Cupriavidus necator N-1: one gene and its partner. The protein of the gene in region 1 binds, or shares a complex with, the protein of each later gene. Links are inferred from orthologs where the notes say so. Each region holds a gene or a part of one and is shown in the gene's direction. Other genes may lie near its edges.

Evidence for each region.
Region 2: the proteins of mfd (region 1) and uvrA are in contact, whole or in part, in a crystal structure (PDB 4DFC), measured with the Escherichia coli proteins. The link is inferred for Cupriavidus necator N-1 from one-to-one orthologs.

Annotation. Positions count from the first base shown.
Region 1 is NC_015726.1:1,495,508-1,499,573, reverse strand. The notes cover bases 59-4,057. They hold mfd (transcription-repair coupling factor), read left to right. Parts: upstream 59-407; coding sequence 408-3,857; downstream 3,858-4,057. Other genes in these bases: argE (acetylornithine deacetylase), read left to right, coding at 3,934-4,057; ispD (2-C-methyl-D-erythritol 4-phosphate cytidylyltransferase), read right to left, coding at 59-265. Outside these bases: more of ispD, read right to left, coding at 1-58; more of argE, read left to right, coding at 4,058-4,066. UniProt on the Escherichia coli protein: Couples transcription and DNA repair by recognizing RNA polymerase (RNAP) stalled at DNA lesions. Mediates ATP-dependent release of RNAP and its truncated transcript from the DNA, and recruitment of nucleotide excision repair machinery to the damaged site.
Region 2 is NC_015726.1:408,535-412,024, reverse strand. Bases 68-3,490 are described here. They hold uvrA (excinuclease ABC subunit UvrA), read left to right. Parts: upstream 68-425; coding sequence 426-3,290; downstream 3,291-3,490. Other genes in these bases: CNE_RS02035 (adenosine-specific kinase), read left to right, coding at 3,401-3,490. Outside these bases: CNE_RS02045 (MFS transporter), read right to left, coding at 1-59. UniProt on the Escherichia coli protein: The UvrABC repair system catalyzes the recognition and processing of DNA lesions. UvrA is an ATPase and a DNA-binding protein. A damage recognition complex composed of 2 UvrA and 2 UvrB subunits scans DNA for abnormalities.

The DNA of each region.
Region 1 (4,066 bases):
GCGATTCCAGCGGCATGTCGTCGGGCGCCAGCACCAGCGCGGTGGCGTTGATGGCGTCGCACGCGGAGAACGCCGCCAGCGCGTACCAGATCATCGGCCGGCCGGCCACGGTCTGGTATTGCTTGGGCACGGCGCCGCCGGCGCGGCTGCCGGAACCGGCACAGGGAATCAGGGCAAAGCGGCGAGCGGACACAGGATCGGGGTGGAGTGAAAGAGGCGCGGGCGCCTGCCGGCCAGCATGGCCAGCGGGACAACCGGTGCGCATTCTATAATACGGCCCTTGCCCGTCGCCATGCCGCGCCATTCCGCATTGACGCGTGCCCGGCACGGGCCGTTGAGGTCCCCTGCTCCGACCCCCGCCCGCAATGCCGGCGGGGTATCGTCGTTTTGAACGCCCCGCTGCCGACATGCCTGACGCCAAGCCCGCCTTCCCCTTTCTCAACCTGCCGCTGGTCAAGCCGGGGCTGCGCCACAGCGTGGCCGGCCTGCGCGGCTCGGCCGATGCGCTGGCTGTGGCCGCGTACGCTCGGCAGCACCGCGAGCGCGCGCCGATGCTGGCCGTGGTGTGCTCCCACGCGGTCGATGCCCAGCGCCTGGCCGAGGAAATCCCCTGGTTCGCGCCCGAGCTGCGCGTGCGCCTGCTGCCCGACTGGGAAACCCTCCCCTACGACAGCTTCTCGCCGCACCAGGATCTGGTGTCCGAGCGCCTGGCCACGCTGCACGATATCCAGACCGGGCAATGCGACGTGATGCTGGTGCCGGCCACCACCGCGCTGTACCGGCTGGCGCCACCGGCTTTCCTGGCGGCCTACACCTTCTTCTTCAAGCAGGGCGAGCGCCTGGACGAGAACGCGCTCAAGGCCCAGTTCACGCTGGCCGGCTACGAGCACGTCAGCGCGGTGATGCGTCCCGGCGAATACAGCGTGCGCGGCGGCCTGATCGACCTGTACCCGATGGGCTCGGCGCTGCCGTACCGGATCGACCTGTTCGGCGACGAGATCGAAACCATCCGCGCCTTCGACCCCGATACCCAGCGCAGCCTGTACCCGGTCAAGGAGGTGCGGTTGCTGCCCGGGCGCGAGTTCCCCCTAGACGAAGCCGCGCGCACCGCCTTCCGCGGCCGCTGGCGCGAGGTGTTCGAGGGCGACCCGACCAAGTCGCCGATCTACAAGGACATCGGCAACGGCGTGCCATCGGCCGGCATCGAGTACTACCTGCCGCTGTTCTTCGAGCACAGCGCAACCGTGTTCGACTACCTGCCCGCCGATACCCAGTTGGCTTTCGCCGGCAATGTCGACGAGGCCATCCGCCGCTTCTGGGCCGATACCACGCAGCGCTACAACTTCATGCGCCACGACCGCGAGCGCCCGCTGCTGCCGCCCGCGGACCTGTTCCTGTCCGAGGAGCAGTTCTTCGTTGCCGCCAAGCCGATGGCGCGCCTGGTGCTCCAGGCCGAAGCCAATGCGGACCAGGCCGCGTTCTCGGCCATGCTGCCCGACGTCGCGGTGAACCGCCGCGCCGATGATCCGCTGGTCAACCTGGAAGCGCTGCTGCTCGACAAGCAGACCCGCGTGCTGATGTGCGCCGACTCGGCCGGGCGGCGCGAGACCCTGCTGCAGCTCTTTGCCGAAAGCGGCCTGCGCCCGCATCCGGTGGACGACTTTGCCGCGTTCCTGGCCGGCGAAGCGCATTTCTCGATCGCGGTGGCGCCGCTGCAGAGCGGCTTTGCGCTGCCGCAGTGGCAGATCGCCTTTGTCACCGAGGCCGAGCTCTACGCCGGCACCACGCGCCGCACCGGCCGCCGCAAGCAGGAGCAGGCCTCCGCCGTTGACTCGATGGTGCGCGACCTGGCCGAGCTGAAGATCGGCGACCCGGTGGTGCACAGCGAGCACGGCATCGGCCGCTACCAGGGCCTGGTCACGCTGGACATGGGCCAGGGCGACGAGGAATTCCTGCACCTGGACTACGACAAGGGCAGCAAGCTGTACGTGCCGGTGCACCAGTTGCACGTGATCTCGCGCTATTCCGGCGCCGATCCCGATACCGCGCCGCTGCACCACCTGGGCTCGGGCCAGTGGGACAAGGCCAAGCGCAAGGCGGCCCAGCAGATCCGCGACACCGCTGCCGAGCTGCTCAACCTGTACGCGCGCCGCGCCGCGCGCGAGGGCTTTGCCTTCCCGCTCTCGCCCAAGGACTACGAGACCTTTGCCGAGAGCTTCGGCTTCGAGGAAACGCCGGACCAGGCCGCCGCCATTGCCGCGGTGATCGCCGACATGACCTCGGGCAAGCCGATGGACCGGCTGGTCTGCGGCGACGTGGGCTTCGGCAAGACCGAGGTGGCGCTGCGCGCGGCCTTTGTCGCGGTGCTGGGCGGCAAGCAGGTGGCGATGCTGGCGCCGACCACGCTGCTGGCCGAGCAGCACTTCCAGACGCTGTCCGACCGCTTTGCCGAATGGCCGGTGCGCATCGTCGAGCTGTCGCGCTTCAAGACCAAGAAAGAGATCGACGCGGCCATCAAGCAGATCAACGAAGGCACCGTCGACATCGTCATCGGCACCCACAAGATCCTGTCCGACCAGGTCAGGTTCGAGCGCCTGGGCCTGGTCATCATCGACGAGGAACACCGCTTCGGCGTGCGCCAGAAGGAGGCGTTGAAGACCCTGCGCGCCGAGGTCGACGTGCTGACCCTGACCGCCACGCCGATCCCGCGCACGCTGGGCATGGCGCTGGAAGGCCTGCGCGACTTCTCGGTGATCGCGACCGCGCCGCAGAAGCGGCTGGCGATCAAGACCTTCGTGCGGCGCGAGGAAGACGGCGTGATCCGCGAGGCCATCCTGCGCGAGCTCAAGCGCGGCGGCCAGGTCTACTTCCTGCACAACGAGGTCGAGACCATCGAGAACAAGCGCGCGCGGCTGGCCGAGCTGGTGCCAGAGGCGCGCATTGCCGTCGCGCACGGCCAGATGCACGAGCGCGAGCTGGAACGCGTGATGCGCGACTTCGTCGCGCGCCGCGACAACATCCTGCTGTGCACCACCATCATCGAGACCGGCATCGACGTGCCGACCGCCAACACCATCCTGATCCACCGCTCAGACAAGTTCGGCCTGGCGCAGCTGCACCAGCTGCGCGGCCGGGTCGGGCGCTCGCACCACCAGGCCTATGCCTACCTGCTGGTGCATGACGTCGAGGGCCTGACCAAGCAGGCGGGGCGCCGGCTGGAGGCCATCCAGCAGATGGAAGAACTGGGCTCCGGCTTCTACCTGGCCATGCACGACCTGGAAATCCGTGGCGCGGGCGAGGTGCTGGGCGACAAGCAGTCGGGCGAGATCCACGAGATCGGCTTCCAGCTCTACACCGACATGCTCAACGCCGCGGTCAAGGCCCTCAAGGCGGGCAAGGAGCCCGACCTGATGGCGCCCTTGGCCGCCACCACCGAGATCAACCTGGGCACGCCGGCGCTGTTGCCCAACGACTACTGCGCCGACGTGCACGAGCGCCTGTCGCTGTACAAGCGGCTGGCCAACTGCGAGACCGCCGAGCGCGTGGACGACATCCAGGAAGAGCTGATCGACCGCTTCGGCCGGCTGCCGGCGCAGGCGCAGGCACTGGTCGAGACCCACCGGCTGCGCATCGCCGCGGCGCCGCTGGGCGTGCGCAAGATCGACGCGGGCGAGGCCACCATCAGCGTGCAGTTCGTGCCCAACCCGCCGATCGACGCGATGCGCATCATCGACCTGGTGCAGAAGAACCGCCATATCAAGCTGGCCGGGCAGGACAAGCTGCGCATCGAGGCCAAGATGCCGGACGTGGCGATCCGCGCGCAGACCATCAAGCATACGTTGCGGCAACTGGCGTAGGACGGGCATCCTGCATGGACGCGGCGCCCGACCGGGTGTAGCATCAAGTACTTAACAAGTTAGCGATAACGCCCCAATGCCTGCCCACGCCGCCTCCCACCGCCAGCCCGTCACCGAAACCGCCGCGCGCGGCAGCGCGCTTGAATGGACCCAGCGGCTGGTCGCGTATGACACCACCAGCCGCCACTCCAACCTGGGCCTGATCGAGT
Region 2 (3,490 bases), 1.1 Mb from region 1 along the record:
GGGGCCTGGGATGCGTCAGCGGCACCCGCACCCGGGGAGGAAGACTGGATCGACGGCATTGCGATCGTGGGATCGTGGAATCTGTCAGGCTGGCTGCCGGTGCATCGCAACGGCAGTTTCGATCGGGATCGCGGGGGGAAGTTGCCGCCCGGAACCCGGGGCCGGCGGCGGCTTCGCCGGGCGCCTGCATGGCGCGGGCCACCCCGGAAACCGAAGTTGGGTATATTAACAGGTTTGCTCCTTCGCGCTTCCCGGGTCACCTGGCCATGCCAGCTGGCCCCCGGGCGTGTGCCCGGGCGCGCATTCCGGCCGTCGCCAGCGGTCGGAAGTGCCAAATACGGTACTTGTTTCTGGGTTTTGCGATTCCTTCAGACAGCCTTGCCAACCCCGGCAGGGCGGCCTGTCTGGCGACGACTTTTCGGCATATGGAAGAAATCAAGATCCGTGGGGCGCGTACCCACAACCTGAAGAACATCAATCTCGACCTGCCGCGCAACCGGCTGATCGTGATCACCGGCCTGTCGGGCTCGGGCAAGTCCTCGCTCGCCTTCGACACGCTCTATGCCGAGGGCCAGCGCCGCTACGTGGAGTCGCTGTCCGCCTATGCCCGCCAGTTCCTGCAGCTGATGGAAAAGCCGGACGTGGACCTGATCGAGGGGCTGTCGCCCGCGATCTCGATCGAGCAGAAAGCCACCAGCCACAACCCGCGCTCCACGGTCGGCACCGTCACCGAGATCCACGACTACCTGCGCCTGCTGTATGCGCGCGCCGGCACGCCCTACTGCCCCGACCACAACCTGCCGCTGCAGGCGCAGAGCGTGTCGCAGATGGTGGACGCCGCGCTGGCACTGCCGGAAGACACCAAGCTGATGATCCTGGCGCCGGTGGTGGCCGACCGCAAGGGCGAGCACTCGGACCTGTTCGACAGCATGCAGGCGCAGGGTTTCGTGCGCTTTCGCATCCGCTCGGGCGGCGGCGCCGCGCACGAGGCCGAGGCCAAGGTCTATGAGGTCGATGCGCTGCCGAAACTGAAAAAGACCGAGAAGCACACCATTGAAGTGGTGGTGGACCGCGTCAAGGTGCGCGCCGACATCAAGCAGCGCCTGGCCGAGTCGTTCGAGACCGCGTTGCGCCTGGCCGATGGGCGCGCGCTTGCGCTGGAACTCGACAGCGGCAAGGAGCATATGTTCAGCTCCAAGTTTGCCTGCCCGATCTGCTCGTATTCGCTGCAGGAGCTGGAGCCGCGGCTGTTCTCGTTCAACAACCCGATGGGCGCCTGCCCGAGCTGCGACGGGCTGGGCCAGATCACCTTCTTCGACCCAAAGCGCGTGGTGGCCTTCCCCAACCTGTCGCTGGCCTCGGGCGCGATCAAGGGCTGGGACCGCCGCAACCAGTTCTACTTCCAGATGCTGCAAGGCCTGGCCGCGTACTACGACTTCGACACCGAGACGCCGTTCGAGGAGCTGCCGGAAAACGTGCAGCAGTCGGTGCTGCACGGCTCGGGCGAGCAGGAGATCCCGTTCACCTATATCAACGAACGCGGCCGCACCACCGTGCGCGAGCATGTGTTCGAAGGGATCATCCCCAACCTGGAGCGCCGCTACCGCGAAACCGATTCGGTCGCCGTGCGCGAGGAACTGGCCAAGTACCAGAACAACCAGCCCTGCCCCGCCTGCCACGGCACCCGCCTGCGCACCGAGGCGCGCCACGTCAAGCTGGGCGAGGGCGAGCAGGCGCGCGCGATCTTCGAGATCAACGGCTGGCCGCTGCGCGACGCGCTGACGTACTTCCTGACGCTGGACATGCACGGCGCCAAGCGCGAGATCGGCGACAAGATCATCAAGGAGATCTCGGCGCGGCTGAACTTCCTGAACAACGTCGGGCTGGACTACCTGTCATTGGAGCGCAGCGCCGATACGCTGTCGGGCGGCGAGGCCCAGCGCATCCGGCTGGCTTCGCAGATCGGCTCGGGACTGACCGGCGTGATGTATGTGCTGGACGAACCCTCGATCGGCCTGCACCAGCGCGACAACGACCGCCTGATCGGCACGCTCAAGCACCTGCGCGACATCGGCAACTCGGTGCTGGTGGTCGAGCATGACGAGGACATGATCCGCGCCTGCGACTACGTAGTCGACATCGGCCCGGGCGCCGGCGTGCACGGCGGCATGATCGTGGCCGAGGGCACGCCGCGGCAGATCGAGGAGTCGCCGGCATCGCTGACCGGGCAATACCTGTCCGGCCAGCGCCGCATCGAGGTGCCGAAGGAACGCGCCGCGCCCGACGATGAGCGCCTGCTGCGCATTGTCAACGCCAGCGGCAACAACCTGCGCAACGTCACCGCCGAGGTGCCGGTGGGCTTGCTGACCTGCATCACCGGCGTGTCCGGCTCGGGCAAGTCGACGCTGATCAACGACACGCTCTACCACGCGGTGGCGCGCCACCTGTACGGCTCAACGCCGGAGCCGGCGCCGCATGACCGCATCGAGGGGCTGGAGCATTTCGACAAGGTCATCAACGTCGACCAGAGCCCTATCGGCCGCACGCCGCGCTCCAACCCGGCCACCTACACCGGCCTGTTCACGCCCATCCGCGAACTGTTCGCCGGCGTGCCGTCGGCCAAGGAGCGCGGCTACGATCCGGGCCGCTTCTCGTTCAACGTCAAGGGCGGGCGCTGCGAGTCCTGCCAGGGCGACGGCGTGCTCAAGGTCGAGATGCACTTCCTGCCGGACGTCTATGTGCCCTGCGATGTCTGCCACGGCAAGCGCTACAACCGCGAGACGCTGGAGGTGCTGTACAAGGGCAGGAACATCTCCGAGGTACTGGACCTGACCGTCGAACAGGCGCATGAGTTCTTCAGCGCCGTGCCGGTGGTGCGGCGCAAGCTGCAGACGCTGCTGGACGTGGGCCTGGGCTATATCCGGCTGGGGCAGTCGGCGACCACGCTGTCGGGCGGCGAGGCGCAGCGCGTCAAGCTGTCGCTGGAACTGTCCAAGCGCGATACCGGGCGCACGCTCTATATCCTGGACGAGCCCACCACCGGGCTGCACTTCCATGACATCGAACTGCTGCTCAAGGTCATCCACAAGCTGCGCGACCAGGGCAATACCGTGGTCATCATCGAGCACAACCTGGACGTCATCAAGACCGCGGACTGGCTGATCGACATGGGGCCGGAAGGCGGCGCCGGCGGCGGGCAGGTGATCGCGCGCGGCACGCCGGAGGATGTGGCCAGGAGCAAGGCCAGCTTTACCGGCAAGTACCTGGCGCCGCTGCTAAAGCGCGCATAAGGGTGTGCAGGCGCTTGCAGGCCGGTGGCGCCGCGCCCCTTGCATTCACCACCCCGCGCCCTACCATGAACCCGATGGCGGCAAGCCCTGCGGCCATTCGGGAGCCTGTCATGGAACTGTCGGTCGTGTCGGTCACCAAGCCGGAAGCCACCAACTTCATCTTCGGCCAGTCGCATTTCATCAAGACCGTGGAAGACCTG